Regions from separate parts of the Serratia sp. LTN-2 genome, predicted to be linked through region 2. Evidence: riboswitches for the same ligand, from Rfam matches in the RefSeq annotation. Region 2 holds a riboswitch; each other region holds the start of a gene.
What was found. A riboswitch is a leader RNA that binds a small molecule or an ion and turns the genes downstream of it on or off. The one in region 2 is predicted to bind thiamine pyrophosphate.
Positions count from the first base shown of each region.

Region 1: another riboswitch for thiamine pyrophosphate. It lies ahead of tenA (thiaminase II); the one in region 2 lies ahead of thiC (phosphomethylpyrimidine synthase ThiC).
Region 3: another riboswitch for thiamine pyrophosphate. It lies ahead of thiB (thiamine ABC transporter substrate binding subunit); the one in region 2 lies ahead of thiC (phosphomethylpyrimidine synthase ThiC).
Region 4: another riboswitch for thiamine pyrophosphate. It lies ahead of thiM (hydroxyethylthiazole kinase); the one in region 2 lies ahead of thiC (phosphomethylpyrimidine synthase ThiC).

Region 1 is NZ_JCAXDO010000003.1:178,681-186,330, reverse strand. Features, by position in the region: gene AC6BYQ_RS08045 (ABC transporter substrate-binding protein) at 1-26, opposite strand, end outside; gene AC6BYQ_RS08040 (ABC transporter permease) at 62-826, opposite strand; gene AC6BYQ_RS08035 (ABC transporter ATP-binding protein) at 823-1,563, opposite strand; gene tenA (thiaminase II) at 1,560-2,243, opposite strand; TPP riboswitch at 2,306-2,408, opposite strand; gene AC6BYQ_RS08025 (LLM class flavin-dependent oxidoreductase) at 2,558-3,580, shown strand; gene AC6BYQ_RS08020 (Rossmann-fold NAD(P)-binding domain-containing protein) at 3,594-4,328, shown strand; gene AC6BYQ_RS08015 (GlxA family transcriptional regulator) at 4,455-5,429, shown strand; gene gap (type I glyceraldehyde-3-phosphate dehydrogenase) at 5,507-6,517, shown strand; tRNA gene AC6BYQ_RS08005 (tRNA-Asn) at 6,572-6,647, opposite strand; gene mtfA (DgsA anti-repressor MtfA) at 6,759-7,547, opposite strand; tRNA gene AC6BYQ_RS07995 (tRNA-Ser) at 7,640-7,650, shown strand, end outside.
Region 2 is NZ_JCAXDO010000030.1:19,848-27,497, reverse strand. Features, by position in the region: gene purD (phosphoribosylamine--glycine ligase) at 1-312, shown strand, start outside; gene AC6BYQ_RS26810 (DUF1481 domain-containing protein) at 362-1,033, opposite strand; gene hupA (nucleoid-associated protein HU-alpha) at 1,070-1,342, opposite strand; gene AC6BYQ_RS26800 (YjaG family protein) at 1,532-2,122, opposite strand; gene nfi (deoxyribonuclease V) at 2,171-2,857, opposite strand; gene hemE (uroporphyrinogen decarboxylase) at 2,867-3,931, opposite strand; gene nudC (NAD(+) diphosphatase) at 3,970-4,737, opposite strand; gene AC6BYQ_RS26780 (Rsd/AlgQ family anti-sigma factor) at 4,839-5,342, shown strand; TPP riboswitch at 5,382-5,506, shown strand; gene thiC (phosphomethylpyrimidine synthase ThiC) at 5,621-7,564, shown strand; gene thiE (thiamine phosphate synthase) at 7,557-7,650, shown strand, end outside.
Region 3 is NZ_JCAXDO010000008.1:113,913-121,562, forward strand. Features, by position in the region: gene AC6BYQ_RS16600 (DASS family sodium-coupled anion symporter) at 1-176, opposite strand, end outside; gene AC6BYQ_RS16605 (sugar efflux transporter) at 321-1,517, opposite strand; gene sgrT (glucose uptake inhibitor SgrT) at 1,671-1,847, opposite strand; gene sgrR (HTH-type transcriptional regulator SgrR) at 1,935-3,596, shown strand; TPP riboswitch at 3,634-3,752, shown strand; gene thiB (thiamine ABC transporter substrate binding subunit) at 3,810-4,796, shown strand; gene thiP (thiamine/thiamine pyrophosphate ABC transporter permease ThiP) at 4,772-6,379, shown strand; gene thiQ (thiamine ABC transporter ATP-binding protein ThiQ) at 6,366-7,070, shown strand; gene ivbL (ilvB operon leader peptide IvbL) at 7,159-7,272, shown strand; gene ilvB (acetolactate synthase large subunit) at 7,384-7,650, shown strand, end outside.
Region 4 is NZ_JCAXDO010000007.1:162,008-169,657, forward strand. Features, by position in the region: gene AC6BYQ_RS15670 (class I SAM-dependent methyltransferase) at 1-296, opposite strand, end outside; gene AC6BYQ_RS15675 (GNAT family N-acetyltransferase) at 398-823, opposite strand; gene AC6BYQ_RS15680 (hypothetical protein) at 905-1,231, opposite strand; gene AC6BYQ_RS15685 (hypothetical protein) at 1,863-2,129, shown strand; gene AC6BYQ_RS15690 (hypothetical protein) at 2,161-3,108, shown strand; TPP riboswitch at 3,581-3,677, shown strand; gene thiM (hydroxyethylthiazole kinase) at 3,713-4,504, shown strand; gene thiD (bifunctional hydroxymethylpyrimidine kinase/phosphomethylpyrimidine kinase) at 4,504-5,304, shown strand; gene AC6BYQ_RS15705 (inhibitor of vertebrate lysozyme family protein) at 5,389-5,847, shown strand; gene gutQ (arabinose-5-phosphate isomerase GutQ) at 5,887-6,858, opposite strand; gene srlR (glucitol operon DNA-binding transcriptional repressor SrlR) at 6,851-7,624, opposite strand.

The sequences.
Region 1 (7,650 bases), on a different contig from region 2:
AGCCCGCAGAGGGTATGTTTAATCATGGTCGTTCCTTTATCCCTGGTTATGGTTGCAATCATCAGTCGTTTTCCGGCGCCCAGACGATCAGGCGCCGCAGCAGCGCATCCACCGCGGCCCACAGCAACACGGTCATCAGCACTAGAATAAACAGCGCGGCGAAGCAGACGTCGGTCTGCATGCGCGCGTTGGCGTTCAGCATCACGTAGCCCAGCCCTTCGGCCGAGCCGACCCATTCGCCGATGATGGCGCCGATCGGCGCGACTGCAGCGGCCATGCGCAGGCCGGAGCCGAAAGCCGGCAGCGCCGCCATCAGCCGCACGTGCCGCAGTTGCGCCCAGCGCGAAGCGCGCATCGTGCGTGCCAGATCGAGATAGTCGTTGTTGACTCGGCGCAGCCCGTCGAAGAAGGCCGACACCACCGGGAAGAAGATCACCAGCACCGCCATCGCCACCTTGGCGCTCATGCCGAAGCCGAACCACAGCACCAGCAGCGGGGCCAGGGCAAACACCGGTATCGCCTGGCTGGTGAGCACCAGCGGCATCAGCCAGCGCTGCAGGCGCGGTGAGAAGATCATGCACAGCGCCAGCGCCGCGCCGAGCAACACGCCCAGAACCAGCCCGCTGACGATCTCCGAAGCGGTGACCAGCGTGTGCCAGGCGAGGTAGCCGCGCCCGTCCCACAGCGCCTGCGCCACCGCGCCCGGCGTGGGCAGCAGAAAGGCCGGGATGCCGCTTTGCCCTGCCAGCCACCACAGCAGCAGGCCGGCGAACACCGTCAGCCCGCGCCGCAGGCGGGTAAGCCCGCGTTCTTTGGCGATATTCATTGCGCCGCCCTCACCATCTGCTGCAGCAACTCGGCCTGGCTTTTCAGCAGGTCGGCGTCATCCGGCGCGCGCGGCGGCTGCCCTTTGATGCAGTGGCTATCGTCGAGACCGAGCGGCCAGGGTGACAGCACCAGCAGGCGGTGGCTCAGGCGGCAGGCCTCCATCGGATCGTGGGTGATCAGCAGCACGGTGTTTTGCGCCAGCAGCTCGGCGGCCAGGCTCTGGATTTCGGCGCGGGTAATGGCGTCCAGCGCGGAAAAGGGTTCGTCCATCAGTACGATCGGCTGGCGTTCGTAGAGCGTGCGGGCGATGGCGGCGCGCTGGCGCATGCCGCCGGACAGCGCGGCGGGCAGGCTGCGGCCATGCGCGGCCAGGCCCACGCGTTCAAGCAGGTGCGCCGCCCACGCCCGATCCGGCGCTTCGCCGCGCAGCCGCGAGCCGAGGGCGACGTTCTCCTCGATAGTCAGCCAGGGGTAGAGCAGGTCTTTCTGCCCCATGTAGGCGATGCGCCCGGCGATCGGCAGGCCGTCGCTGCCGCTCACCGTGCCTGAGCTGGCCTGCGCCAGCCCGGCGATGATCTTCAGCAAACTGGTTTTGCCGGCGCCGCTGGCGCCGAGCAGAGCGACGAAGCTGCCGCCGGCGATGTCGAAGCTCAGCCGGTCGAAGACGATTTGCTGACCGAAACGCAGGCTGAGATCCCGCACCTGGATGCCGGGCGGGAGAAGCGGGGAGGTCATGAGGCGTTCAGCCCCATTTGCCAAAATGCCGATTCCAGCTGGGTGGCGGTGGTGAAAATCTGCGCCAGCTCGGTGAGGCGGCTCTGCGCCCCGCGCTGATGGCCGATGGTCTCCAGCAGTTCGATGGCGGCGCGCACGCCGGCCAGATAGCCCTCGTCGCCGTAGTTGCGGATCCAGGAGGCGTAAGGATTCCCCTCCATTTTGGTGGCGGGATCGTGCAGCAGCCGCAGGCCGATTTCGGCATAACCGGCCACGCAGGGCAGCAGGCCGGCCAGCAGATCGAGGGCGTCGCCGGCATGGCCGATATCCAGTACGTAGCGGGTGTAGTTCATGGTCTCCGCCGCTTCCGGCTGGGCGGCGATCTGCGCTTCGTTCAACCCCCATTCGGCGCAGTAGGCCACGTGCAGCGGCAGTTCGGCGACGATACCGTTGAGCGAGGCGGTGGCGGCGCGCATCTCCGGCAGGGTGCGCAGCTTGCTGACCAGCAGCGCGTAGGCGCGGGCGAAGTGCAGCAGGAACAGATAGTCCTGGGTCAGGTAGCGACGAAAAGCGCGTTCGGGCAAGGTACCGGCGGCCAGCTGCTGCAGAAACGGGTGATCGACGTAGTCCTGCCAGTGGCTGCCGGCTTGTTGCCGCAGCCGGCCGTAAAGACCGCTTTCGAACAGGGTGGTGATGGACATGGGACCTCCTTGAGTCAGTGGAGATCCGGGCACGCTGAGGTATGAACAGGCAACGGGTGATTGCGTTGTTGCCTAACCGTCCCTTCGCTGGCATGACCCAGATCAGGTTCAAAGGGTTCGGCTTACGCCATCTCAGCCCGTAACAGGACACCCCTCGGAGCTGCTTGTTATACGACATTTGTTTTTTGATTACAATCGTCGGGCGGCGGCGCGGCAATCGGTTCGTTTAGTGCGATCGGGGGCGATTTTGCTGGCGCAGAGCGCGCGGTTTTTGTCACTGTAGGCCTATGTTTTGCCTTTGAGGACGATTCCCGATGAAAAAGATTGGTTTTCTCTCGTTTGGCCACTGGTCGCCTTCCGCTCAGTCCGGCACCCGTTCAGCGGCGGATGCGCTGCTGCAGTCTATCGATCTGGCGGTCGCCGCCGAAGATCTGGGGGCGGACGGCGCCTATTTTCGTGTGCACCACTTCGCGCGCCAGCTGGGATCGCCATTCCCGTTGCTGGCCGCCATCGGCGCCAAAACCCAACGCATCGAGATCGGCACCGGCGTGATCGACATGCGCTATGAAAACCCGCTGTATATGGTGGAGGACGCCGGCGCGGCGGATCTGATCGCCGGCGGGCGTTTGCAGCTCGGCATCAGCCGCGGCTCGCCGGAGCAGGTGATCGACGGCTGGCGCTATTTCGGCTATGCCCCGGCCGAGGGGGAAACCGACGCGGACATGGCCCGTCGCCATACCGAAGTCTTTCTGGAAGCGCTGCGCGGCGAAGGGTTCGCTGAACCCAATCCGCAGCCGATGTTCCCCAATCCGCCCGGGCTGCTGCGGCCGGAGCCGTTTTCCGCCGGGCTGCGCGATCGCATCTGGTGGGGTGCCGGTTCGAACGCGACCGCCGTCTGGGCGGCGAAGCTGGGTATGAACCTGCAAAGCTCGACGCTCAAGAACGACGAGACCGGCGAACCCTTCCATATCCAGCAGGCCAAGCAGATCCGCGCCTATCGCGCCGCCTGGCAAGAGGCCGGCCATGCGCGCGAGCCGCGGGTTTCCGTGAGCCGCAGCATCTTTGCGCTGGTGGATCAGCGGGATCGCAATTACTTCGGCGGCGGCGGCAAAGAGGGCGATCAGCTGGGGTATATCGACGCGCAGACCCGGGCGATCTTCGGCCGCAGCTATGCCGCCGAGCCGGACGCGCTGATCGAGCAGTTGGCGCAGGACGAGGCCATCGCCGAAGCGGATACGCTGCTGCTGACCGTGCCTAACCAGCTGGGCGTGGATTACAACGCCCACGTTATCGAATCGATTTTAACCCATGTCGCGCCGGCGCTCGGCTGGCGCTAAACGGAGGACTGGCATGTCACGTATTTTCATTACCGGCTCGGTGGACGGGCTGGGCCGCGCCGCCGCGCAAACGCTGTTGGACGAAGGGCATCAGGTTATCCTGCATGCACGCGCCCCCGGCCGTCTGGAGGCGGTGCGCGATCTGCTGGATCGGGGCGCGCAGGCGGTGATTGGCGACCTGTCCGAGGTGCAGCAGATCCGGCAGGTCGCCGAGCAGGTGAATCGCCTCGGCCGCCCGAATGCGGTGATCCACAACGCCGGCATGTTCACCGGGCCGCAGGTGATGCCGGTGAACGTGATAGCGCCCTATCTGCTGACGGCCCTGATCGAACGCCCCGATCGCATCGTCTACCTGAGTAGCAGCATGCACTTTGACGGCGTGGCGGAACTGAACGGCGTGGACTGGCTTGGCGGCGCAGCCGGCTCCTATTCGGACAGCAAGCTGTTCGTCACCGCGCTGGCCGCCGCCGTGGCGCGCCTGTGGCCCGGCGTCATCAGCAGCGCAGTCGATCCCGGCTGGGTGCCGACCAAAATGGGCGGCGCGGACGCGCCCGACGATCTGGCGCTGGGACACGTGACGCAGGCGTGGCTGGTGAGCAGCGATGAGCCGCAGGCCCTGGTTTCCGGCGGTTATTGGCACCATCAGCAGCGGTTGGATCCTCATGCGGCGGTGCACGACGAGGCGTTTCAAACGGCGCTGCTGGCGCAGTTGGCGCGCGTGAGCGAGGTGAGTTTGCCTCAGGCCTGATGGCCGCGTTCTCCTGGCCCGTCGGTGGTTATCGGCGGGCTTTTTTATGCCCGCAGGGTGAACCGACGGGGCTTTTCTTATACAGTGGTTGCCTGGCCTGTTTTGATTGTTATTTATATTATCGCCATGCACACATTTCTGATTATCGTCCCCGAAGGGGGCATGCTGTTCGAAGCGGCGGGCATCGCCGATATTCTGATGCAGGCCAATCGCCTGAGCCCTGCCGAGGCGCCGCTGTATCAGATCGCGGTCGCCACCACGCAATCCCATCGGGTGGTACACGGCCTGTCCGGTCTGAGCCTGCTGGCCGATCATCGCCTGGCGGATCTCGATCCGGCCCTGCCGCGCGATACCGTCATCGTCGCCGGCAAAGGGGCGACCGAAGAAGAGGGCGCCCTGGTGGCGGATTGGCTGCGCCGCGCGGCCCCGCAGGCGCGCCGTATCGCCTCGGTCTGCGGCGGGGCTCTGCTGCTGGCCGAGGCCGGCTTGCTGGACGGACGACGGGCGACCACCCACTGGCGGCTGGCGGAAACGCTGCAGGCGCGCTTCCCGCAGGTGCAGGTCGAAAACGGCCCGATCTACGTGCAGGACGGGCCGATTTGGACCTCCGGCGGCGTCAGTTCCGGCTTCGATCTGACGCTGGCGCTGGTGGAGGACGACTATGGCTTCGTACAGGCCCGCGAAGTGGCACAGGACCTGGTGATGTTTCTACGCCGCCCCGGCGGGCAGGCGCAGTTCAGCCGCTACCCGCTCAACCAGGCCAAATCGCCGGGCCCGATCCGCGACCTGCAGTCCTGGATCCTGGAGAATCTCGCCGACGATCTCAGCGTCGATCGGTTGGCCGAGCGCGTGGCGATGAGCCCGCGCAACTTTACCCGGGTGTTCACCCGCGAGACGGGCATTTCTCCCGCCAAATTCGTCGAAGAGGGGCGGTTGCATACCGCCAGGCAGCGCCTCGAGCAGAGTGCGGAAGGCATCGAACAGGTCGCCCTGGCCACCGGCTTCGGCAACGGCCTTAACCTGCGGCGCGTGTTTGAACGCAAACTGCAGTTGACCCCAAGCGAATACCGTGAGCGCTTCCATGCGCGCAATTTGGCGTAAATTGATTGGTAAACGTCATTTACGCCGCCTCGGGGCAGGGCTAGATTTGAGGCAAAGCCCAAAACGAGGAGATCATCATGGTGAGAGTTGGCATTAATGGCTTCGGCAGGATCGGACGCAACGTGCTGCGCGCGGCGCTGGGGCGCAGCGATTTCGAAGTGGTGGCGATCAACGATCTGACGGACAGCAAAACGCTGGCGCACCTGCTGAAATACGACACGCTTTCCGGCACGCTGGCGGCCAGGGTGGAAGCCGGCGACAACCAGCTGCTGCTGGACGGCCGGCCGATTCAGGTATTTTCGCAGCGCGATCCCGCCGAGATCCCCTGGAGCAGCGTGGGTGTGGACGTGGTTATCGAAGCGACGGGCTTCTTTACCGACAAGACCAAAGCGGAAGTGCACATTACGCACGGCGGCGCCAAGCGGGTGATTATCTCGGCGCCGGCCAAGAACGACGACATCACCATCGTCATGGGCGTTAACGACTCGCTCTACGATCCGGCGCTGCATAAGGTGGTCAGCAACGGTAGCTGCACCACCAACGGGCTGGCGCCCGCCGCGCAGGTGCTGCATCAGGCGTTCGGTATCGAATACGGGCTGATGAACACCACTCATGCCTATACCAACAGCCAGGCGCTGCACGATCAGCCGGAAAAAGATCTGCGCGGCGCGCGGGCGGCGGCGGAATCGATCGTGCCTTATTCCAGCGGTGCGGCCAAGGCGCTCGGCAAGGTGATCCCGGATCTGGACGGCCGGTTGACCGGTTACTCGCTGCGGGTGCCGGTGCCGGTGGTTTCGATCGTCGATCTGACGGTGACGCTGAAACGCCCGGCGACGGTGGAGGAGATCAACGCCGCTTTCCGCGCGGCGGCGGCGTCCGGCCCGTTGCAAGGGATCCTGGGGTACAGCGATGAACCGCTGGTGTCGAGTGACTACCGGGGCGATGCGCGCTCATCGATTATCGATGGTTTGTCCACGCTGGTCATCGGCGGCAACCTGGTGAAAGTGCTCGCCTGGTATGACAACGAGTGGGGCTTCTCCAATCGGTTGGTCGATCTGGCGCTGCTGATGGAAAAACGCGGGCTGTAAACGTCCAATAGCAAAAAGCCCGCTTAAGTTTCCTTAAGCGGGCTTCTCTAAATATGGCTCCTCTGACTGGACTCGAACCAGTGACATACGGATTAACAGTCCGCCGTTCTACCGACTGAACTACAGAGGAATCGTGTGAACGGGGCGCATGATATCCAGCAGCCCCGGGTGTGTCAACGCTAAATTGCCTTGAGCGGTTCGACTGCTCGGTATCTGAGCAATGCGCCCGTCAATCAGCCCATTACGCGTCGTTTTCCGCCTGGCCGCGCAGCAGACGCGCCAGCGGATCCTGGCGGTAGAAGCGGCAAAAGTGCTGATACAGCGCCGGGAAACGTTCGGCCAGCAGCTCGGGGGCGCTGAAAAAATACTCCGACAGCACGGCGAAGCACTCGGCCGCATCGGTGGCGGCGTAGGCGTCCATGCTGGCGGCCTCTTCGCCGACCATGTCGATCTCGTCCTGCAGGCTTTCCATCGCGGCGTGCAGATCGTGTTCCCAGGCAGCCACCTCGCGCAGCGGGATCGGCGGCACGCCTGTGGCGACGCCGCCGTTGCGCATATCCAGCTTGTGCACCGCTTCGTGGATCACCAGGTTAAAACCGGAAAGATCGAAAGAGTCCTGCACGTCTTGCCAATTGAGCACGATCGGCCCCTGTTCCCAGCTTTGGCCAGACTGCACCACCGGCCCCGAGTGCACCAGGCCGATCTCGTCCTGCCATTCGTCTTCCACCACGAACGGAGTGGGGTAGAGCAGGATTTCGTTGAAGCCGTCGAGGCACTCCGCGCCGAGCTCCAGCACCGGCAAGGCGAACAGCAGGGCGATGCGCGCCTGCATTTGTGAAGTGAGCTGCAGCCCCTGCAGCGGCACGATGCGCTTTTGCTGCAAAATCTGCCCGGCGACGGCCACCAGCCGCTGCCGCTCCTGCTCATCCAGCGGCGAGAGCAGCGGGATCGCCAGTGCGTCCTGCCACTGGGCCTGAATGTCTGCCTGGGGTTGAGAGGGTTGAGTCGCTTTCCACGGCCATTTAATCATCAGGTTGCTCGTAAAGTCATCACTTGAACGTTCGGCTGCATGCTAGTGCTGTAAAAATGCCGCAAAAGCGGGCATGATAGCAAGCGTTGTCAGGAGAGATGCC
Region 2 (7,650 bases):
GACTGGGACGAGCGTCCTGCGCTCGGCGTGGTGCTGGCGGCCGGCGGTTATCCGGGCGACTACCGCAACGGCGAGGTTATCCAGGGGCTGCCGCAACAGGAAAGCGCCGAGGGTAAGGTCTTCCACGCCGGTACGCGCCTGCAGGGCGATGACGTCGTCACCAGCGGCGGTCGCGTGCTGTGCGTCACCGCATTGGGCGACACCGTGGCGCAGGCGCAGCAACGCGCCTATCAGCTGGCGGAAGGCATCCACTGGCCGGGCAGCTTCTGCCGCAAAGATATCGGTTATCGCGCGATCGCGCGCGGCAAATGATTTGACCTTTCACGGTCATGACAAGAGGCTCCGCAGCGCGGGGCCTTTTTTATAGCTGGTCTTCTTTCGGTTCCCAGCTGCAGAAGTCGTCGTTAGCCACCAGCAGCAGCTCGCTGCCTTCCGGCGCTTCCAGCCAGGCGACGCTCACCGGCCGGCTGCTGCTGCGAGCGCGCTTCTCGATCCAGACGATGGCGGCGGCATCCAGCCCAGGTTTTAAGCGCTGGCCGTCGCAGGTTTGCACCTGGCCCTGCATCCAACGCCCCTGCAGCAATTTGACCTTGCCGGCGCGCAGCGCATTGCTCACTTCGAGGATACGCCGCGCCTGATATTGGTACAGGGCGATTTCATCGCTGGTCAGCGGTTCGCGGCGCGTCGCCAACTGGCGCTGCATAAAGCTCACCGTGCCGTCGTCGGCAAAGCGCAGCTGAATGGAATCTCGATCGCCGTCAGCGTCGTTGCGTTTGATTTGGCGCAGCACGTCGCCCTGATAGGTGTACAGCGTGGTGATGGTGCCCGGCCCTCGGTAAGGGCTATAGACGCTGACCAGCACCTGTGGGCGGTGTTGCTCATCGTCTTTACGCCACAGGCGTATCACGCCCTGATCGGCCACGAAGCCGCTGGCGGTAAAGCTGGGGATATCGGAATGGAAACTGCAGGCGCTCAGACCAAGGGCAATGCCGGCGGCCATGAACGCCCGACGAGTAAACAAAAGGGGCATCATCGCCCCCCTGTTTAAACTTTTCACCGAGGCGCGGTCTTATTTAACAGCGTCTTTCAGTGCTTTGCCAGAAACGAACGCAGGCACGTTGGCTGCTGCGATTTTGATTTCTTTGCCAGTCTGCGGGTTGCGGCCAGTGCGCTCGCTACGATGGTTTACTTTGAAAGTACCGAAGCCAACCAATTGTACTGCATCACCTTCTTTCAGAGACTCAGTAATAGCAGCCAGGGTGGATTCCAGAGCCAGTTTAGCTTGTGCTTTGGAAAGGTCAGCCTTGTCCGCGATTACATCAATCAGTTGAGTCTTGTTCATAAGTTATCCTTACAGTGTGTTTATCGTTTGCAAAGCATCGAGTGCGACGGATATGCCGATTGACAGCACTCTCCTGCATACACGCACCGATAGCCACTTTTTTTACGCCCCCCAAATGTAGACCAGACAGGGTGCGGATGTGAAGCCTTAAGGCATGACAAATCAGGCGTTAAATCACGTTTTGTTGCCTTATTGCGCTAAATTTATCCCGATGTTGCTGACACCGGCCTCTCGCAGGTCGGATCGCAGCCCCTTGATCAGGTCTATATCGCGCTCTTCACAGGCGTCCAACAGGCGGAAAATTTCCCATTGAATGTCCCATTCTTCCTCTACCGCCGGCAAACTTTCCAACTCTTCGTCGGTCATTTCCTTACCGGCTTGGGTCATTTCCAACATCGCCACGGTGCGAATCGATGTTTCGCTGATGGCGATGGCGTGCTCCAGCGTCTCCCCGCCGAGCCGCGAATGGATCAGTTCCCCTAATGCGATACAGGCATCAATTGCCGGGTAAACGCCGTAAAGATCGTAATCTTCCGCCGACGGAATCGCCTCTTCCAACTTCTCGAGCTGGCTGTCGAAGTTGACCTTGGCATCCTTCACCACCAGCGTTTCCCACACCAAATCCAGAATGCGGCGATAAACCGCCGGATCGCCGAACTCGGTCTGTTTGCAGAACATCTGGTAATTCGGGTACATACGCTCGCACAAACTGGCCATAAAGGTCAAATGTTGCCAGGCCTCGAGCCGTTCCAGGCGTAAATGAATCGGGTTACGTAGCATGATTTACTCTCTTACGCGTTATCTGCGGCGCAGTGTACCCGAAATCGCTCATCGCGACACCTCCGGATGCTGCTGCAACCAGCGCTGAAACGCCGGGCGACGCGATGCGATGGCGTCGGCCCAGCGGGTCGGCTCCGGTAAACGGTAGCCCGCCATACAGCGTTGCACCCACGCCAGCGCGCTGTCGGCGCCCACGCGATGCCCGGTAGAGATGAACAGCGGGTTGCAGCGCGCCTTGCTGCGCCACACCCAGCCCAGCTGTTCGCCCTTATCTTCCAGCGGCGCCAACGCACCGACGGCGGCGTCCAGCGGGGCAAATTTGCCGCACAGGCGCTTCTTGGCCACGCCGATGGTCGGCACATCGACCAGCAGGCCGAAATGGCTGGCGACGCCAAGGCGCCGCGGATGTGAAATGCCGTGCCCATCGACGAAGATCAGCCCCGGTTTCTGCTGCAGCTGCCCCCAGGCGGCCAACAACGCCGGGTATTCGCGAAACGACAGGAAGCCCGGGATATAAGGCATGACGGTGGCGATGCGCGCCACCTGATACTCCACCAGTTCCAGCGACGGATAGCGCAGGATGGCGATGGCGGCGCGCGTCACCGCCCCCTCTTGTTCGAAGCCCACGTCGGCGCCGGCGATGAACGTCGGCGGTTCGGCCGGCAGATCGTCATAGCGAATGACTTCAGCGGCGCGCCGCAGCTGTTCGGCGCGCAGGGCCTGCATATCGGTCACCTCGGATCCTCAGCGGTGGTATTTCGCCGACTGCGCGTGCACCGCCTCGACGAAGGCGCCGGCGTGCTCCGGCGGCACATCCTGATGGATGCCGTGGCCCAGGTTGAACACATGACCGTTGCCGTGGCCGAAACCGGCCAGAATGGTCTCCACTTCTTCCGCGATGCGCGCCGGAGAAGCATAGAGCATCGACGGATCCATATTGCCCTGCAGCGCCACTTTGTCGCCTACGCGACGGCGCGCGTCGGCGATGTCGGTGGTCCAGTCCAGCCCCAGCGCGTCGCAGCCGGTGGCGGCCATCGCCTCCAGCCATTGCCCGCCGCCTTTGGTGAACAGCGTCACCGGCACGCGGCGGCCGTCGTTTTCACGCAGCAGACCATCGACGATCTTGTGCATGTAGTGCAAAGAGAACTCGCGGTAGTCGCGCCCGGTCAGTACGCCGCCCCAGGTGTCGAACACCATCACCGACTGCGCACCGGCCTTGATCTGGGCGTTGAGGTACAGAATCACGCTGTCCGCCAGCTTGTCCAGCAACAGGTGCAGCGTCGCCGGTTCGGCATACATCATCTTCTTCAGCTTGGTGAAGGCCTTGCTGCTGCCGCCCTCGACCATGTAAGTCGCCAGCGTCCACGGGCTGCCGGAAAAGCCGATCAACGGCACTTCGCCCTTCAGCTCGCGGCGGATGGTGCGCACCGCGTTCATCACATAGCCCAGCTCCACTTCCGGATCGAACACCGGCAGTTTGTCGACGTCGGCACGACAGGTGACGGGTGAGCTGAAACGCGGACCTTCGCCGGCTTCAAAGTACAGGCCAAGCCCCATGGCGTCAGGAATGGTGAGAATGTCGGAGAACAGGATGGCGGCGTCCAGCGCATAGCGGCGCAGCGGCTGCAGCGTGACCTCACAGGCCAGCTCCGCGTTCTTGCACAGCGACATGAAATCACCGGCCTGGGCGCGGGTTGCCTTGTACTCCGGTAAATAACGACCGGCCTGGCGCATCATCCATACGGGGGTCACATCCACCGGCTGACGCAACAGCGCGCGCAGGTAACGATCGTTCTTCAACTCAGTCATTTATGGGGCTCCCTTAATAATCTGCCGGCCATTGTACATTATTCTGCCCGGCACAGCGCCACGGTGTCCTCAATCAAGCGGCGTGCCACGGTGCCGGGCGGCGGCAACAGCGGCAATTGGTCGTAACGATACCAGCCGGCGTTGAGCAACTCTTTGGGATCGTGACGGATTTCGCCCTGATGGTAATCGGCCATAAAGGCCATCATCAGCGAGTGCGGGAACGGCCAGGGTTGCGAAGTGACATAGCGCAGGTTTTTGATTTCAATGTTGCTCTCTTCCATCACTTCACGCGCCACCGCCTGTTCCAGCGTTTCGCCCACTTCGACGAAGCCGGCCAGCACCGTGTGAATGCCGCCGCGATGGCGCACGTGCTGCGCCAGCAGGATCTGATCCTCGCGCCGAATGGCGACGATCACGCAGGGCGCGATCTGCGGGTAGTAGCGCTCCTTGCAATGGCCGCACAGGCAGGCGCTTTCGGTGCGGCTGAGGTGCATCTCATGGCCGCAGTAGCCGCAATAGCGATGGGAGCGGTAGAAATCCGCCAGCTGCACGCCGCGCCCGGCTAGCTGGAACAAGCCGCGATCCTGATCCAACAGCTGACGCACCGAGCCCATCTCCCGCGGCATCGCCTGGCGCACCAGCCAAACCGGCGCGCCCTCCCATTCACCGATGGTGCGCGCCATGTGGCCCTGCAGCCCGAGGGCGGCGGCCGTTCCCGACGGCAATTCACCGTTCGGTAACCAAAGTTTGCTTTCATGGCTGACGATCCACCAGCCGTTTTCATTGCCCGTTAATGCAAGTTCCATATCGTTGTTGCACAACCTCAGCTTCACTGGCACTCTACGAATCGGCTTTGTTACATTTTAATAACTTACCGGTTACTTTTATTACTTACACGGAGTCAAACATGCTCAACCGTTTGGAAAGGCTGACTCAGCGCGTTGGCGGTAGTAATGAATTAGTTGATCAATGGCTTCAGGCCCGCAAGCAGTTGCTGGTCGCCTACTGCACGCTGGTAGGCCTCAAACCGAATAAAGAAAAGCATACGCCGCTGAATGAAAAAGCGCTGGAGAACTTTTGCCACAACCTGGTGGATTACCTCTCCGCAGGGCATTTTCATATCTATGACAGAATTATCAAACAAGTGGAAGGCGCGGCCAGTCCGAAAATGTCGCTGGCGGTGAACATCTATCCCAAGCTGTGGGCCAATACCGAACAGATCATGGCGTTCCACGATCGCTATACCGAAGTGGATATCGATCAGGAGGTTTGTCTGGAGTTCCATCAGGCCCTGTCGGATATCGGCGAAACGCTGGCGGCGCGCTTTGCGCTGGAAGATAAGCTGATCCTGCTGGAGGCGGAAGCCGCGCAGCAACCGCTGCCGGACCAGGCGCTGGATCCGGCGCGTTAAAATTTTATAGTTTTTTTTCTTATCCCTCCTATACTGGGGGGCATCTTGTCGGAGTGCCTAGCGCCTGATTTGTTCATCGAATCAGCCAGGCTGAGACCGTTAATTCGGGATCCGCGGAACCTGATCGGGTTAATACCCGCGAAGGGAACAAGAGTAATCTATCGCCACAAGCACGGCCCTCTTTTTGCGGGCGCCCTGCCTTATCGGCCACCATCATTACTCCCTCCGAACTCCAGACAAGCAACTTTCCCAACCCAACACACTGGTAGGAACTTGCTATGTCTAACGTTAATCCACCGCGCGCCCGCAAAGCGCAACGCGAAGCCGCCCAGCAGTTTATCGACACGCTGCAAGGTATGGCTTTCCCTAACTCACGCCGCATCTACCTGCAGGGCTCGCGCAGCGATATCCAGGTGCCGATGCGTGAAATTCAGCTCAGCCCGACCCTGGTCGGCGGCAGCAAAGATAATCCGCAGTATGAACAGAACGAGGCGATCCCGGTGTATGACACCGCCGGCCCGTACGGCGATCCGCAAGCCAAGCTCGACGTGCACGCCGGCCTGGCCAAGCTGCGCGCCGGCTGGATCGACGCGCGCGGCGATACCGCCACTCTGAACGGCGCCAGCTCCGGCTTCACCCAACAGCGGCTGGCGGACGAAGGCCTCGATCACCTGCGTTTCGAACACCTGCCGCTGCCGCGCAAAGCGTTGCCGGGCAAGTGCGTCACCCAGTTGCACTACGCCCGTGCCGGCATCGTCACCCCGGAGATGGAATTCATCGCCATCCGCGAAAACATGGGGCGCGAGCGCATTCGCGGCGAGGTGCTGCGCCACCAGCATCCGGGCCAGAGCTGGGGCGCCAACCTGCCGGACAACATCACGCCGGAGTTCGTGCGTCAGGAAGTGGCCGCCGGCCGCGCTATCATTCCCGCCAATATCAACCACCCGGAGGCGGAGCCGATGATCATCGGCCGCAATTTCCTGGTGAAGGTGAACGCCAATATCGGCAACTCGGCGGTCACGTCGTCGATAGAAGAAGAAGTGGAGAAACTGGTGTGGTCCACCCGCTGGGGCGCAGACACCGTGATGGATCTCTCCACCGGCCGCTATATTCACGAAACCCGCGAATGGATCCTGCGCAACAGCCCGGTGCCCATCGGTACGGTGCCTATTTATCAGGCACTGGAGAAGGTCAACGGCGTGGCGGAGAACCTCACCTGGGAGATGTTCCGCGATACGCTGCTGGAACAGGCTGAACAAGGGGTCGACTACTTCACCATCCACGCCGGCGTGCTGCTGCGCTACGTGCCGATGACCGCCAAACGCCTGACCGGCATCGTGTCGCGCGGTGGCTCGATCATGGCCAAATGGTGTCTGTCGCACCATCAGGAAAACTTCCTCTATCAGCACTTCCGTGAAATCTGCGAGATCTGCGCCGCCTACGATGTCTCGCTGTCGCTCGGTGACGGCCTGCGCCCCGGATCGATTCAGGACGCCAACGACGAAGCCCAGTTCGCCGAACTGCATACGCTGGGCGAGCTGACCAAAATCGCCTGGGAATACGACGTGCAGGTGATGATTGAAGGCCCGGGCCACGTGCCGATGCAGATGATCCGCCGCAACATGACCGAAGAGCTGGAACACTGCCACGAAGCGCCGTTCTACACCCTCGGCCCGCTGACCACCGATATCGCCCCGGGCTATGACCATTTCACCTCCGGCATCGGCGCGGCGATGATCGGCTGGTTCGGCTGCGCCATGCTGTGTTACGTCACGCCGAAAGAACACCTCGGCCTGCCGAACAAAGAGGACGTCAAACAGGGCCTGATCACCTACAAGATCGCCGCTCACGCCGCCGATCTGGCCAAAGGCCATCCGGGCGCGCAGATCCGCGATAACGCCATGTCCAAGGCGCGCTTCGAATTCCGTTGGGAAGATCAGTTCAATCTGGCGCTCGATCCGGCCACCGCGCGCGCCTATCACGACGAAACCCTGCCGCAGGAGTCCGGCAAGATCGCCCACTTCTGCTCAATGTGCGGGCCGAAATTCTGCTCGATGAAAATTTCGCAGGAGGTGCGCGACTACGCCGCCGCCCAGGAGGCCGCCAAGCCGATCGAAGTGCAGCTGACCGGCATGGAAAAAATGTCCGCCGAGTTCCGCGCCCGCGGCAGCGACCTCTATCACAGCGCCACCTCTTTGCAAGAGGAGACCAGCAATGACTGATATCACTACCCCCTTCCCGGCGACGCCCTACAAACTGGGGCTCTACCCGGTGGTCGACAGCGTTGAGTGGATCGCTCGCCTGCTGG
Region 3 (7,650 bases), on a different contig from region 2:
GCACCGATCGGCATCGCCTTGCCTATGATGGCGATGATGGTACCGATAAACAGCGCCAGCAGCTGCCAGGCGTTGGGCGCAACGCCTTCGGGGACGGGAATGAGGAACCAGATGATCAGCGTGGCGGCGAGCGCGCACAGGGAAGGAAGCGGTTTGAGCGGTGTGAGTTTATCCATAACGTTCCCACTGTTCTAAACAACGAGGCGGCGTCTCAATAGCGAGACGGGCGTGGACGCAACGATCGCGCTCCATATGCCTTCAGCTTGGGCGTCCGGTTTAGCATTCTCAATGACTTGCATCAAGAATGCCGCCGTTTGACCTCACACTTCACGCACTTTGGCGCTCATCCAGAGCGCCGCCAGCGCCAGCAGCGCCGCCAGCCAGTACACCGAGTAGTGACCGAGGTTCTCCACCAGTGCGCCCTGCAGCACCCCGGCCAGGATCACCCCGGTGGAGATGCAGTTGGTGAACAGCGTGGTGGCGACGCCCGGTCGGCCCGGCATCAAATCTTGAAAATAGAGCATGCCGATACCGGCGACAATGCCGATAAACACCGCGTTGAGCAGCTGCAGAGCGAGCAGCGCCGGCTTGGTCGCCAACATCGTCAGCCCAAGGTAGAACAGCACGCCCGCCGTCACCGCCAACAGCATCATATTGCGTTTGCCGAAGCGCTTGACGTAGTAACCAGCCAGCAGCATCGCTGGGATTTCCAACCCGGCGGCGGTGCCCATCAACACGCCGGCCAGCCCTTCCGGCAGCCCGAGATCGGCGGTGATATACAGCGGCATGTCGATGATGTACAGGGTGTTGCAGGTCCACATCAGCATCGAAGCGATGAACAGCAGCCGCACGTCGCGATTGCGCCAGGCGCCGGCGGGCGCGATCGGCGCAGAGGCACCGCCATGCAGCTCATTGCGCTCCGCCGCGCGCGGCACCGATGGCAACGTGAACCACACCAGCAGCGCGCAAATCACGAAGGTGGCGGCGGCGATCAGAAACATCACGGTGAACCCATAATTCAGCGCCAACGCAAACGACAGCGGCGGGCCAATCACCCACGCCAGCGAAAGCTGGGCACGCATGACCGAACTGAACATCGCCACTTCACGCGCCTCGCTGTCGGCGTATTCACGCGCCAACGCGAAAATCTGCGGCATGCCGGTGTTGGCGATCGCCGACAGCAACACCCCGGCGGTGATCAGCGTCAGATAATCGCGATTGAAAGCGAACAACAGACAGTTGCCGACCGCCATCAGGCAGCACAGCAGGATCAATCGGCGTCGATCGCCGCGGGTGTCGGAGCGCTTGGCCAGCAGGAAGCTGACCAGGATGCCGGCCACCGCATTGGCGGTATAAAACAGCCCGACCCACAACGGCCGCACTTTCACCTCGGTGGTCAGAAACAGGCTGAGCGTCGGCGTCAGCAACGCGCCGGCGATGCCGGAAAGAAAAGCGATCAGCAGGAATGCGGCAAAGATGGGGTTGATGCGCAGTGTCAGCCGGCTCAGGCGTTGCATATCGTCTTCCCTGACCTCAAAACGAAAGTGAAACCTTAGGCCACGGCGAGAAAAATGCAAGCGCATCGCCCTGACCAGGCATAAAAAAACCAGTGGGTCGCCCCACTGGCTGGTGAAACAGCACCATTACTCAGAAACTTGTCACCGCAGCCCCTACAGGTGCTCGCGGTACTGCTTGTCGGTCATCTCTTTGATGTCCCATTGCGTCAGGTGCGCCAGCATCGCCAGCCGCGCCTGTTCGGGCACCACGCTCAGCCAGTCGGCATGCTGACGGCGCACCGCGCGGAAATAGCGCTGATAGAACTGTTTGGATAAGAAAGCTTTCATCATTACGCCCTCCCCTTTCATTGATGAAAATTATCGGCGTAATATAGGGAAAGAAAAATTGACGACTTGAGGCGGGAGTGTTCCTCTTTTATGTCCACGTCCAGATTGCAGCAGCAGTTCATCCGTCTGTGGCAGCGCTGCCACGGCGAAACCACCGACACCACGCTGCAGGCGCTGGCAGAGGCGCTCAGCTGCTCGCGGCGGCATGTGCGCTCCCTGCTGAGCGCCATGCAACGGGAGGGTTGGCTCACCTGGCAGGCGGAATCGGGGCGCGGCAAACGTTCGCGTCTCACCTTCCATTACACCGGCCTGGCGCTGCAGCAACAGCGGGCCGAGGAGCTCCTGGAGCAGGATCGCATCGATCAGTTGGTGCAACTGGTAGGCGACAAAGACGTGGTACGCCAGATGCTGCTGTCGCAGCTGGGGCGCAGCTTCCGCCAGGGGAAACACATCCTGCGGGTGCTCTACTACCGGCAGCTGTACAACCTGCTGCCCGGCTCGGCGCTGCGGCGTTCGGAGACCCATTTGGCGCGCCAGATCTTCAACGGCCTGACGCGCATAAATGAGGAAAACGGGGAACTGGAGTCCGACCTGTCCCACCATTGGCAAATGCTGACGCCGCTGCACTGGCGGTTTTACCTGCGCCCGGCGATCCATTTTCATCACGGCCGCGAGCTGGAGATGGCGGACGTCATCAGTTCGCTTTCGCGTCTGACCTCGCAACCGCTGTTCTCGCATATCGAAAGCGTCACCTCGCCGACGCCGTTCGTTGTCGACGTGCATCTGCGCAGCGCCGATCACTGGCTGCCCTGGCTATTAGGCAGCGTACACGCCATGATCCTGCCGCGCGAATGGCGCGAGCTGCCGGACTTCGCCCGCCATCCGATCGGCACCGGCCCATACCGCGTGGTGCGCAATCTCCCCAGCCAGATGAAGATCCACGCCTTCGACGACTATTTCGGCTACCGGGCGCTGATCGATGAGGTGAATATCTGGGTGCTGCCGGAATTCTCCGAAGAGCTGGTGCACTCAGGCGTACAGCTGCAGGGCGATGAAACCGCCAACAATGAACTGGAAAGCCGGCTGGAAGAGGGCTGTTATTTCCTGCTGTTCGATCGGCGCTCCCCATTGGCGGCCGATCCCGCCATTCGCAGCTGGCTGTGCGAATTGATCAATCCCATTTCGCTGCTGAGCCACGCCGGGCCGCTCTATCAGCGCTACTGGTCGCCGGCGTACGGCCTGCTGCCGCGCTGGCACCACAACCGCGCGCTGGCGCAGCAGCCCAAGCCGCCGGGTCTGACCGAACTGACGATGACCCACTTCAATGAGCATTCGGAGTTTCACGCCATCCGTCAGGCGATCGAGCCGCTGCTGGCGCAGCACGGCATCCGCCTGATCGTGCAAAGCGTGGACTACGCCACCTGGCACCAGGGGGACGCGCGCAGCGATCTGTGGCTCGGCAGCGCCAACTTCTATCTGCCGCTGGAGTTTTCGCTGTTCGCCACACTGTATGAACTGCCGCTGATGCAGCACTGCATGAACGAGGATCTGGCGCAGGACGCCGCGCTGTGGCGAGCCAACCGCCTGCCGCTGGCGGAGTTTTGCCAACGTCTGGTCAGCGATCATCAACTGCATCCGCTGTTCCACCACTGGCTGCAGCTGCACGGCCAGCGCAGCATGCGCGGCGTGCGGATGAACACCCTCGGCTGGTTCGACTTCAAGTCCGCCTGGTTTGCCCCACCGGAGGCATAAGCGCCTTTCGTCAAGGCCGGTTAATCTTTACAATAGCGCCGTCTCAACGGGGTGCGGAAATTCGCTGCGTATCACACGCCCGATTTTCCGCTGAGAGCACACCCGTCGAACCTGATCCGGTCAATACCGGCGGAGGGATTTGAGCCCAGCGAACCGGCGACGCCGCCTCGCCCCCTCAGATGCCCTTGCCCCCTTATTTCTCAGGAGTGCAACGTGGTCAAAAAATATCTGCCCTGCTTATTGCTGCTGTGCGCCGCGCCGGTGTTCGCCAAGCCAACGCTGACGGTTTACACCTACGATTCCTTCGCCGCCGACTGGGGCCCTGGCCCGGCGGTGAAGAAAGCCTTCGAGGCCGAGTGCGGCTGTGAACTGAAGTTCGTCGCGCTGGAAGACGGCGTTTCGCTGCTGAACCGTCTGCGCATGGAGGGCAAGAACAGCGCCGCCGACGTGGTGCTGGGGTTGGACAACAACCTGCTGCAGGCGGCGCAGCAAACCGGCCTGTTCGCGCCGAGCGGCGTCGACAGCGCCAAACTGACGGTGCCGGGCGGCTGGCAGGACGCGACCTTCGTGCCTTACGATTACGGGTACTTCGCCTTCGTCTACAACAAAGAAAAACTGAAGAACCCGCCGAAAAGCCTGCAGGAGCTGGTCAGCAGCGATCGCAACTGGAAAGTGATCTACGAAGATCCGCGCACCAGCACGCCGGGGCTCGGCCTGCTGCTGTGGATGCAGAAAGTGTATGGCGACAAGGCGCCGGCCGCCTGGCAGCAGTTGGCGAAGAAGACCGTCACCGTCACCAAAGGCTGGAGTGAAGCCTACGGCCTGTTCCTGAAAGGCGAAGGCGATCTGGTGCTCAGCTACACCACCTCTCCCGCCTACCACCTGATCGCAGAGAAAAAAGACCTCTACGCCGCCGCCATGTTCAGCGAAGGCCACTACCTGCAGGTGGAAGTGGCCGGCAAGCTGAAGGCCGCCAAACAACCCGAACTGGCGGAGCGTTTCATGCAGTTCATGGTGACGCCGGCATTCCAGAACACCATTCCGACCGGCAACTGGATGTACCCGGTGATCAACACTCCGCTGCCCGTCGGCTTTGAACAGATGAACGTACCGCATACCGCGCTGCAGTACAGCGCCGAAGAGGTGGCCACACAACGCGGCGGCTGGATCCGGGCATGGCAAACCGCCGTCAGCCGCTGATCCCCCGCTGGCTCTGGCCGGGGCTGCTGGCCGCCGGCGTGATCCTGCTGGTCGCCGCGCTGGCGATGGGTTCGCTGTGGCGTCACGCGCCGGACAGCGACTGGCGCAGCCTGTGGCAGGACAGCTATCTGTGGCACGTGGTGCGTTTCACCTTCTGGCAGGCGCTGCTGTCGGCGCTGATCTCGGTGCTGCCCGCCATCCCGCTGGCGCGCGCGCTCTATCGCCGCCGTTTCCCTGGCCGGCAACTGCTGCTGCGGCTGTGCGCCATGACGCTGGTGCTGCCGGTGTTGGTGGCGGTGTTCGGCCTGCTCAGCGTCTATGGGCGCCAGGGCTGGCTGGCGACGCTGTGCGGCTGGCTAGGCGTGGAGTATGGCTTCTCGCCCTACGGCCTGCAGGGCATTCTGCTGGCGCACCTGTTCTTTAACCTGCCGCTGGCGACCCGCCTGTTGCTGCAGGCGCTGGAGAATATTCCGGTGGAACAGCGCCAATTGGCCGCCCAACTGGGCATGAGCGGCTGGCAGCAGTTCCGCTTCGTCGAATGGCCGGCGCTGCGCCGCCAAATCCTGCCGAGCGGCGCGCTGATCTTCATGTTGTGCTTCGCCAGCTTCGCCACCGTGCTGTCGCTGGGCGGCGGGCCTCAGGCCACCACCATCGAACTGGCGATCTACCAGGCGCTGAGTTACGACTACGATCTGGGACGCGCCGCCATGCTGGCGCTGATCCAGCTGGGCTGTTGCCTCGGGCTGGTGTTGATCAGTCAGCGCCTGAGCCAGGCATTGCCGGTGGGGCATACCCACGCCCAGCGCTGGCGCAATCCGGAAGACAGCCTGTGGCGACGCATCGGCGATTCCCTGCTGATCGCCGCCGCGCTGTTGCTGTTGCTGCCGCCCTTGCTGGCGGTGATCGCCGATGGCGCCAACCAGGCTATCCTCAGCGTACTGCGCCAGCCTGTGCTGTGGCAGGCCCTGTTCACGTCGCTGCGCATCGCCCTCGGCGCCGGGCTGCTGTGCGTGGCGCTCACCCTGATGCTGCTGTGGAGCAGCCGCGAGTTGAAGCTGCGGCAGCAGCTGCGCGGCGGCCAGGCTCTGGAGCTGAGCGGCATGGTGATCCTGGCGATGCCGGGCATCGTGCTGGCCACCGGCTTCTTCCTGCTGCTGAGCGATACCATCGGGTTGCCGCAGTCGCCCTATGCGCTGGTGATCCTCACCAATGCGCTGATGGCGGTGCCCTATGCGCTCAAGGTGTTGGAGAATCCGATGCGCGACCTCGCCGAACGTTACAACCCGCTGTGCCTGTCGCTGGATATCCGCGGCTGGCAACGGCTGCGGCTGATTGAGCTGCGCGCCTTACGCCGCCCGCTGGCGCAGGCGCTGGCCTTCGCCTGCGTGCTGTCGATCGGCGATTTCGGCGTGGTCGCCTTGTTTGGCAACGAGCATTTCCGTACCCTGCCTTTTTATCTGTATCAGCAGATTGGCGCCTACCGCAGCCATGACGGCGCGGTGACCGCACTGCTGTTGCTGCTGTTATGCTTCCTGCTGTTTACCCTGATCGAACGCTTACCGGGCCGCCATGCTGACGCTTGAAAAACTGACCTATCTGTATGACCACCTGCCGATGCGCTTTGACCTGCGCATCCAGCCGGGCGAGCGCGTCGCGGTGCTCGGCCCCAGCGGCGCCGGCAAAAGCACCTTGCTGAGCCTGATCGCCGGTTTTCTGCCGGCGGCCAGCGGCCGGCTGCTGCTGAACGGTGAGGATCACACCGCCACGCCGCCGGCCAAGCGGCCGGTGTCGATGCTGTTTCAGGAAAACAATCTGTTCGCGCACCTGACGGTGGCGCAGAACATCGGATTGGGGTTGGATCCCGGCCTGCGCTTGAACGCGCAGCAGCGCCAACAGCGGGCGCAAATCGCCCGGCAAGTCGGCCTGGAAGAGCATCTGGAACGCCTGCCGTCGCAACTTTCGGGCGGTCAGCGTCAGCGCGCCGCGCTGGCGCGCTGTTTGATTCGCCAGCGGCCGATCCTGCTGCTCGACGAACCCTTCTCGGCGCTCGACCCGGCGCTGCGCAACGAGATGCTGCAACTGCTGCGGACGGTGTGCGAACAGCGCAACCTGACGCTGCTGATGGTATCGCACAACCTCGACGACGCCGCGCGCATCGCGCCGCGCACGCTGCTGGTGGTCGACGGCCGCATCTACTACGACGGCCCGACGCAGGCCCTGCTGGACGGCAGCGCGCCCGAAGCGCGCGTACTGGGCATTTCGGGCAAAGCGTGATCTGACGCGCGTTTTTTATGCTGCGCCAATAAACCTGTTGTGCGAATTTTGCGCCTGTGTTTTTATAAAAACCTGACTTTTTTTACTGATGATAAGGTTCCCTGTGATCGCATCCTCGCTGACTTCGACCCTACTAGTTACCGCGCTACCAGCCGCGGTGGTCGTCGTGCGTGTGGTGGTGGTCGTCGGCAATGCGCCGTAGGGTCCGAATCAACGCATCGATTCCCAAACCCCGCCGGCGCAAACCGGGCGGGGTTTCTTGTTTTAGCACCCTGCCCAGCAAAGCTCACCGGCCTTGAGAAAGGACAGGAACATGGCAACTTCGGGCACGCCTCAACCGGGCACCAGCTTTACCGGCGCACAATTGATCGTTCATCTGCTGGAGCGTCAGGGCATCACTACCGTCGCCGGCATTCCCGGCGGCGCCGCGCTGCCGCTGTATGACGCGCTGAGCCAAAGCACCCGCATTCACCACGTGCTGGCGCGCCACGAACAGGGCGCGGGCTTTATGGCGCAGGGTATGGCGCGCGCCAACGGCAAGGCGGCGGTGTGCATCGCCTCCAGCGGGCCGGGCGCCACC
Region 4 (7,650 bases), on a different contig from region 2:
CTCACCCGCTGTGTGTAACCTGCGGCTTCGGCCTTGGCGCGTGCGGCCGCCAGCATGCCGGCGGAGGGTTCCACGGCGCTGAAACGCCAGCTTACGTTGGCGGCGGCCAGCGCCTCCAGTTCGCTGCCGGTGCCGCAACCGGCCAACAACAATGTGGCGTCATTCGGCAGCGTCTGCACGAGCGTCGCCGTCAGCAGCGCCTGGGCAAACTGATAGCCGGGCACCAGGGTCAGAATACGGCGATCGTAGTCTGCCGCCGCAGCATCGGGGAAGCGAGTATCCGTTTGATGTTGCATAACCTTCCTTGCAAAGTTCATCGAGAGAAGCAAAGAAGGGTATGCCTAAATGGTAATGAAATCCATTATCGTTAATGGATTCTGTGACAGGACATGCGGCGCTAACGAACCGGCGAATGCATCAGGTAATAATCTTCTTCGCCGTCGTTGCCGGTAGAGATGACGCGCCAGCCGTGCTTGCGGTAGAACGCCAGCGCCTTTTCATTTTTCACCAGGCATTTCAGCGAGCCGGTGGCGGTGAAGGTAGCTTGCGCCGCCTGCAGCAACGCACTGCCGACGCCGCGCGGCGGCTGATGGGGATCGACATACAGGTTATGAATGAAGTTGTCTTCGCGGTAGACGGAGACGAATCCCAGCAGCGTGCCGCCGTCTTCCGCCACCCAAATCGCTTCGCCCAGCGTCGCGCTGTCGAAATCTTCCAACTGGTAGTTTGAGGTATCGCGCCAACCGAACGCCGCCTTGCGCGATGCCAGGTATAGCGTGCGCAAGAAGGGGCGATCGGCCTCTTGGTAAGGTCTTATCTGCATGGCATCTCCCGGTGGTGTATGCAGACTATAGCGCATTGCGGTGGGAACGCACGGCCATCTTAAGCGCGTGGCGATATGTCGTCAGGCGTGCTCCGCCTGCATTTTCATCCAGAACGCTTCCTGGCAGCGATTATAAAACTGCTTTTTTCTCGGCGAGACGGCATGGCCGCCATCGTGTACGACTTCGTAGCTTATCCAGCATTCGCGGCACAGATCGTCGGATTGAAAGCTATCCGATTCCATCTTGCACAAGAGGGTGACGCCGTTGCTGAATTCATAAAGTATTTCGCGCTCTTCAATGACGTTTTCCTCATCAAAGAAGCGTTCGACGCTTTCCGTTTTGTTGATTGCCCGCACCTGTGAAGAGCGTGCGTGAATGCCGCAGAGGTAGGTATAAAGTCGTTGCATCGCCAGTCCTGTCCATAATGCGTGCAGAGAGTTAAATGTCTCTTGGTCGGTATTGCCTAATCATAAGACAATCGGTGGAAGGGAAAAAGCGGCTTCGATGTTTCGGGGAAACTGAAGTTGGAATGATGAGGGAAGATGAAAGCTAACGATATCTCTTACAAGTAGTGGGCTATTCGAAACTGATTGAGTAGAAATTTAAAAATTATGTTAGATATTAACAGAAGAATAGGACTTTCTTAGAACACTAAAAACGAGAGTTTCCTGAATTGGGAAAATGTATGTCTATGTTTACGAACATCTTGACATCCAGCACTTGAGTGTTTTTGGTAATACCAATCGTTGTAAATTATTTTTCGCGCAACTTTCTTAGTGGTGATTTCTGACTGAAATAGTAAATTTTTTAATCAACAATAATGGTAGGCATGAGAAGTGCTGGACCTTGTTAGACATTTTCTCCTCCCTCCTACCTCATGAGCTTTTTATGTGGTTGATTAGCTGTCTTAGTATAAATAGTCATCTTTTTCCATTGGTTTTGTGAGGTTGGTCAAAAATTCATGGAGATTTTTCTTGAAAAATAAGGTGGTGGTACTCATATAGCTTTGATACTCCTTTCCTAAAGGAAAATTGATCTATGGCTAATTGTGAAGATCAACATCGATACTGGGGTTTTTTCGAACAGCTTCCTGACGATCAGGGAGGGATAGGCAGGCATAAGTGCTGTGGTTGTGCATATGAAAGAGGGTACCTGGCGGGGGTAAGAAGAGATGAAATGCTTCGAATTGAATTAGATTCACTTCCTGAGAGCCAAGCTGGGAATGTACGGCATAAAAGCCCGCATGCTGCCTATGCTCAGGGCTATCTTGATGGTGTTTCTGCGTCTTACGGTAATAAGAAATAAGTGTAGATGTAGTTTTTATAGGGAGAAAAACATGACCATTCGAAGAATCGCCTATGCTTATTATGATCCCCGATGGGATAAATCAACAATGCCTATTGTTGCTCTGAGCCGTACTGAGGTTGAGCCTTTAGAATATGAAGCAGAAATGAAAGGACATCTACATTGTCCTTCTTGTTATGAGCCTTTGTTAAGGGTTCCTGGAGATCCAGCAGTAGCTGTTATGGCTAATGGGGCTGATGCTCTTTTTCGTCATTTCCCTGATGAAGATGCACCATATTGCCGCTTACGGAGTGGTATTATGGTTGGAAAAAAATACGATTCAGAGGCTGAAGCAGCTAAAGCTGTTGAAGATGGCGATCTGATTATTATTAGCGGCTTTAAACAGGAAAGGCCTCAAAATACTGCTAGGCAGCAAGATGAAGAGCATGGCGAACCGGTTGAGACAGAATTTGAAAGCGAAGATGGGCCATCAGTTAACGTTCCAGCATCTCGTCACGAAGGTCAGACGTTTAATCTACCAAGTAAGATAACCAGCATTCAATCCTTATGTGCGAATTTTCGTCAAAATTACTACCGAGATATTCATCTAGTGGTGGGAGAAAATGTGCATCAGTATGTTTTAGCAGAATGCTTGAAAGAAGCTTCTGAAATAGATGCTGAAGATGATTTCCCTAGATTCTATTTTGGGGAAATTGTACGCATAGAACGATTTGAAAATAAAAGTCATGTTTTTTTAAGACACCCTAGGCTTGTTGGTAACGTCGATTTTAGAATATCAGCCAGTAACGGTGATCTGGACGCTAGAGGAATTACTCAGAGTAATTCATTAAGACGAATTCTTCTGTTTTTTGGAAAAGTCGAACCATGTGGTGCAGGGTATTGGTCTAAAGATAAAACATGGGGGGAGATTGGGATTCTTCCAGTGAAGTATGAAGACTTCCTTCGTGCCAACTATAATCGTGATAAAATTGATTTTTAACATAATAAATATTAGGTTTTTTCTCTTGAACAACTATTCTTGATTACCTAATAGTTGATGGCGATATCTAACCGAATTAACAAGCCTGACAGCAAAAACCGGGATACTCCCGGTTTTTGTGAGTCTTAAGCCGGAATTCTGTAGTAATGGCAAAAGGCATTGTTTAGTAAAGCTGACGTAGCACTCCCTCGTGATTATCAGTGAGCTCGCATATTTTACTATTAACCCATTGCTGGATCGCTAGTGCATGCTTCTCGGTTAGTTTGGTATGCAATTCCCTTCGTTAATTTCTTCATATTCTAACGCCCATGAGAACTTGCGTCTAAGGGATGGGGAGTTATTTGTATCACATAGATTGACATTCAATCTGCTATACATGCCCCAAAAGAGTAGCTTTGCCGTTTACAAGACTTCCCGCTGGCATTACCATCCCGCTCAGGGATTAACGCAGCGTTGATCACAACCTATTGATTTTCATGACTCGGGGTGCCCTTCTACGTGAAGGCTGAGAAATACCCGTATTACCTGATCTGGATAATGCCAGCGTAGGGAAGTCACGGCCGCCCAACCGGCGCCGCCTTCTTGAACGCCGGTTGGGAGGAATATGATCGCTCGACCTGATGCACTACCCGGCGCTCGCGCCGCGGCCTGTCTGACCCAATTCCAACAGCGGTCTCCGCTGATCCACTGCCTGACCAACGAAGTGGTGCAATCGCTGACCGCCAACGTGTTGCTGGCGCTCGGTGCCTCCCCGGCGATGGTGGTGGAGCCGCAAGAAGCGGCGCAGTTCAGCGCGCTGGCCGACGGCCTGCTGATCAACGTCGGCACCCTCAACGCGCTGCGCGCCGAATCGATGCGGGCGGCGGTGGCCGCCGCCAATCAGGCCGGCAAGCCCTGGACGCTGGATCCGGTGGCGGTCGGCGCGCTCTCCTACCGCACCGCCTTCGCTAAACAGCTGCTGGACGGGCAACCGGCGGCGATACGCGGCAATGCCTCGGAAATCATGGCGCTCAGCGGGTTGCTGGCCAGCGGCCGCGGCGTGGACAGCGGTGACGATTCGCTGGCGGCACTGCCCGCCGCGCGTGAGCTGGCGCTGCGCAGCGGCGCGGTGGTGGCGGTCACCGGCGTGGTGGATTACGTCACCGACGGCCAGCGCGACTGGGCGATCGAAGGCGGCTCCCCGCTGATGACGCGGGTGGTGGGCACCGGCTGCGCGCTGTCGGCGGTGGTGGCGGCGTTTTGCGCGCTGCCGGGCGATCGCCTGGACAATGTGGCGACCGCCTGCCGGGTGATGTCCCATTGCGGCGGCCTCGCGGCCAAACAGGCCGCCGGGCCGGGCAGCTTTACACCGGCGTTCCTCGACGCGTTGTATCAACTGCGCGGGGAGGATCTGTGATGAAACGTATCAACGCGCTGACCATCGCCGGCACCGATCCCAGCGGCGGCGCCGGTATTCAGGCCGATCTGAAAGCTTTCTCGGCGCTTGGCGCCTACGGCACTTCGGTGATCACCGCGCTGGTGGCGCAGAATACCCGCGGCGTGCAGTCGGTGTATTACATCGATCCGGCGTTCGTCGCCGCGCAGCTGGACTCGGTGTTCAGCGACGTGCGCATCGACAGCGTCAAGATCGGCATGCTGGCCAACGCCGACATCGTGCAGGCGGTGGCCGAACGCCTGCGCCATTATCGGCCGGAGTTCGTGGTGCTGGATACCGTGATGCTGGCGAAAAGCGGCGATCCGTTGCTGGCGCCGGAGGCGGTGGCCTCGATTCGCAGCGAGCTGTTGCCACTGGTGTCGATCATTACGCCGAATCTGCCGGAAGCGGCGGCGCTGCTGGCGTGCGCGCCGGCGGAAGATGAAGCGCAGATGCGCGAACAGGGGCGGGCGCTGCTGGCGATGGGCTGCCAGGCGGTGTTGATGAAGGGCGGCCACCTGAGCGAAAGCGAGAGCCCGGACTGGCTGTTTACCGCAGAAGGCGAGCAGCGCTTTACCGCGCCGCGCGTCGCCACCCGCCACACCCACGGCACCGGTTGCACGCTCTCGGCCGCGCTGGCGGCGCTGCGCCCGCGCCATGCCGACTGGGCGGCGACGGTAGCCGCCGCCAAGGGCTACCTGCAAAAAGCGCTGCAACAGGCGGATACGCTGGAAGTGGGGCACGGCATCGGGCCGGTGCATCATTTCCACGCCTGGTGGTGAGTCAACTTTTTGCCGCAACCGTGGTCTGACTAGTTCAGGCCCGGTTTTACGGGCGAAACCTGATTTAACCTAGGGAGAAGCACTATGACGGGACACCAGACGCTGCGTTGCGCCCTCTTCGGCGTACTGCTTAGCTTCAGCGCGGGCAGCTTGGCCCAGCAGATCGTCACCACATCGGATTTGATTCAGCAGCCGGGGTATCAGGCCAGCTGGCAAAATATGGTGAAAGGCCAGGCGCGGATGCCGGGCTGGGCGCGCAAGGGCGTCGGCACCTCTACGCCGGCGCAGAATCTGAACTGGAAGGGCAAAGAGTATCTGGTCGGCAACCTGTGCAAACCGCACGACTGCGGCAACAACTTTTTAATCGTGGCGTTCAGCGCGGATAAATCCCAGGCCTGGGGCGTGCGGGTCGAGGTGGCGGACCGGCCGGAAGCCGTCGATCACCCGAAGAAGTACGCCAAGTACCAGTGGCTCGGTAAGCCGGATGAAGATATGAAGGCGCTGCTGAAGCAGCAGTTCGAGAACAATCCTGACTGGAAATAATCTGGCTGGGGGCGCCGCTGCAGGCACCCCCGGCACCGATCAGCCGATGCCGGCCTGATGCAGATCGTGCAGGTTGAGCGCCCCCACCAGTACGCCGTCCATATCGACCACCGGGGCTGCGCTGATGTGCTGTTCGTGCAGCGCTTCCAGCGCTTCGCCGGCACGCCACTGCTCCGGCAGCCGATAGCCGGGGCGGGTGATCGCCGGGCTGAGCGGATCCTGCAGGCTATTGCCTTTCACCAGCCAGCGGCGCAGGTCGCCGTCGGTAAACACCCCCACCACTCGTTGCTGCGTGTCGCAGACCGCCACTAACCCGAGCCCGGTGCGGCTCAGTTCCAGCATCGCTTCCATCACGTTGGCGCTTTCGCTCACGCGCGGCAGGCGATCGCCGGTGCGCATCAGGTGATGCACGCGGTTCAGCAGGCGCGCCCCCAGGCTGCCACCCGGGTGCGAACGGGCGAAGTCTTCCGCGTTGAAACCGCGCTGGCGCATCAGCGCCATCGCCAGGGCGTCGCCCATCATCAGGGTGTTGACTGCGCTGGAGGTCGGCGCCAGCCCCATCGGGCAGGCTTCGCGCTCGACGCCGATATCCAGCACGCAGGCCGCGGCCAGCGCCAGCGGCGACTCTTTGCCGCCGGTGACGGCGATCACCGGAATGCCGTTCTCCGCCAACAGCGGCAGGATCAGGTCCAGCTCTTTGGCGCGGCCGGAGTAGGAGATGAACACCACCACGTCGTCGGCGCCGATCATGCCGAGATCGCCGTGCAGCGCTTCCGCCGGGTGCACGAAGAACGACGGCGTGCCGGTGCTGGCCAGCGACGCGGCGATCTTCTTGCCGATATGGCCGGACTTGCCGATGCCGGAAATCACCGCTTTGCCACGGCAGTTCAGCAGCAGCTCGCAGGCGCAGACGAAGTTCTCATCCAGGCGCGCCAGCAGGCGCTGCGCTTCGGTTAGCTCGATCTCCAGCGTTTCGCGGGCGAAGGCGAGCAGGGCGTTGGCGTTACTCATCGGGATCTCCTACCAGAAAGATATTGATGCCTTTCGCCTGCAGGGCGGCGAGGTAATCGGGGTTGATGTCTCTGTCGGTGATCAGCGTGTCGACGGCGCTGAGTTCGCACACCACGTTCGGGCTCTTGCGGCCGAATTTCGAGGAGTCTACCAATAGAATAATGCGGCTGGCGGCTTCGCACATCGCCTTGCTGACGTTGTGCACTTCGTTGAAGGTGGTGACGCCGGCGTTGAGATCGACGCCGTCCGCGCCGATAAACAGCTTGTCGAAGCTGAATTGCTGAAACGCCGATTCCGCCAGGCTGCCGTGGAACGAGGCCGACTTCTTGCGGTAGGTGCCGCCGGGCATCAGGATAGTCTGATCGTTGTCCAGCTCCACCAGCGCGTTGACGATGGTCAGGCTGTTGGTCATCACCGTGATGTTGTTGAACTGTGCCAGGTGCGGCACCATCTGCAGCACCGTGCTGCCGGCGTCGAAGATCAGCGAGTCGCCGTCGGCGATCAGCGCCACGGCGGCGCTGGCGATCTGGCGTTTTTTCTCGGTGTTGATATGGGTTTTGCGGTCGATCGGCTGATCGCCGTCGTCGCGGCTGAGCACCACGCCGCCGTAGGTGCGGATCACCTCGCCTTCTTCTTCCAGCAGGGTGAGATCCTTGCGGATGGTGGTGCCGGTGGTGGAGAAATGCTCGGCCAGGGCGTCCACTGCCGTTTTGCCATGCCGCTGCAGATATTCAAGGATAGCGGCCTGCCGCTGCTTTGGTTTCATCGCGATTCCCGTTCACAAGAGTTGGG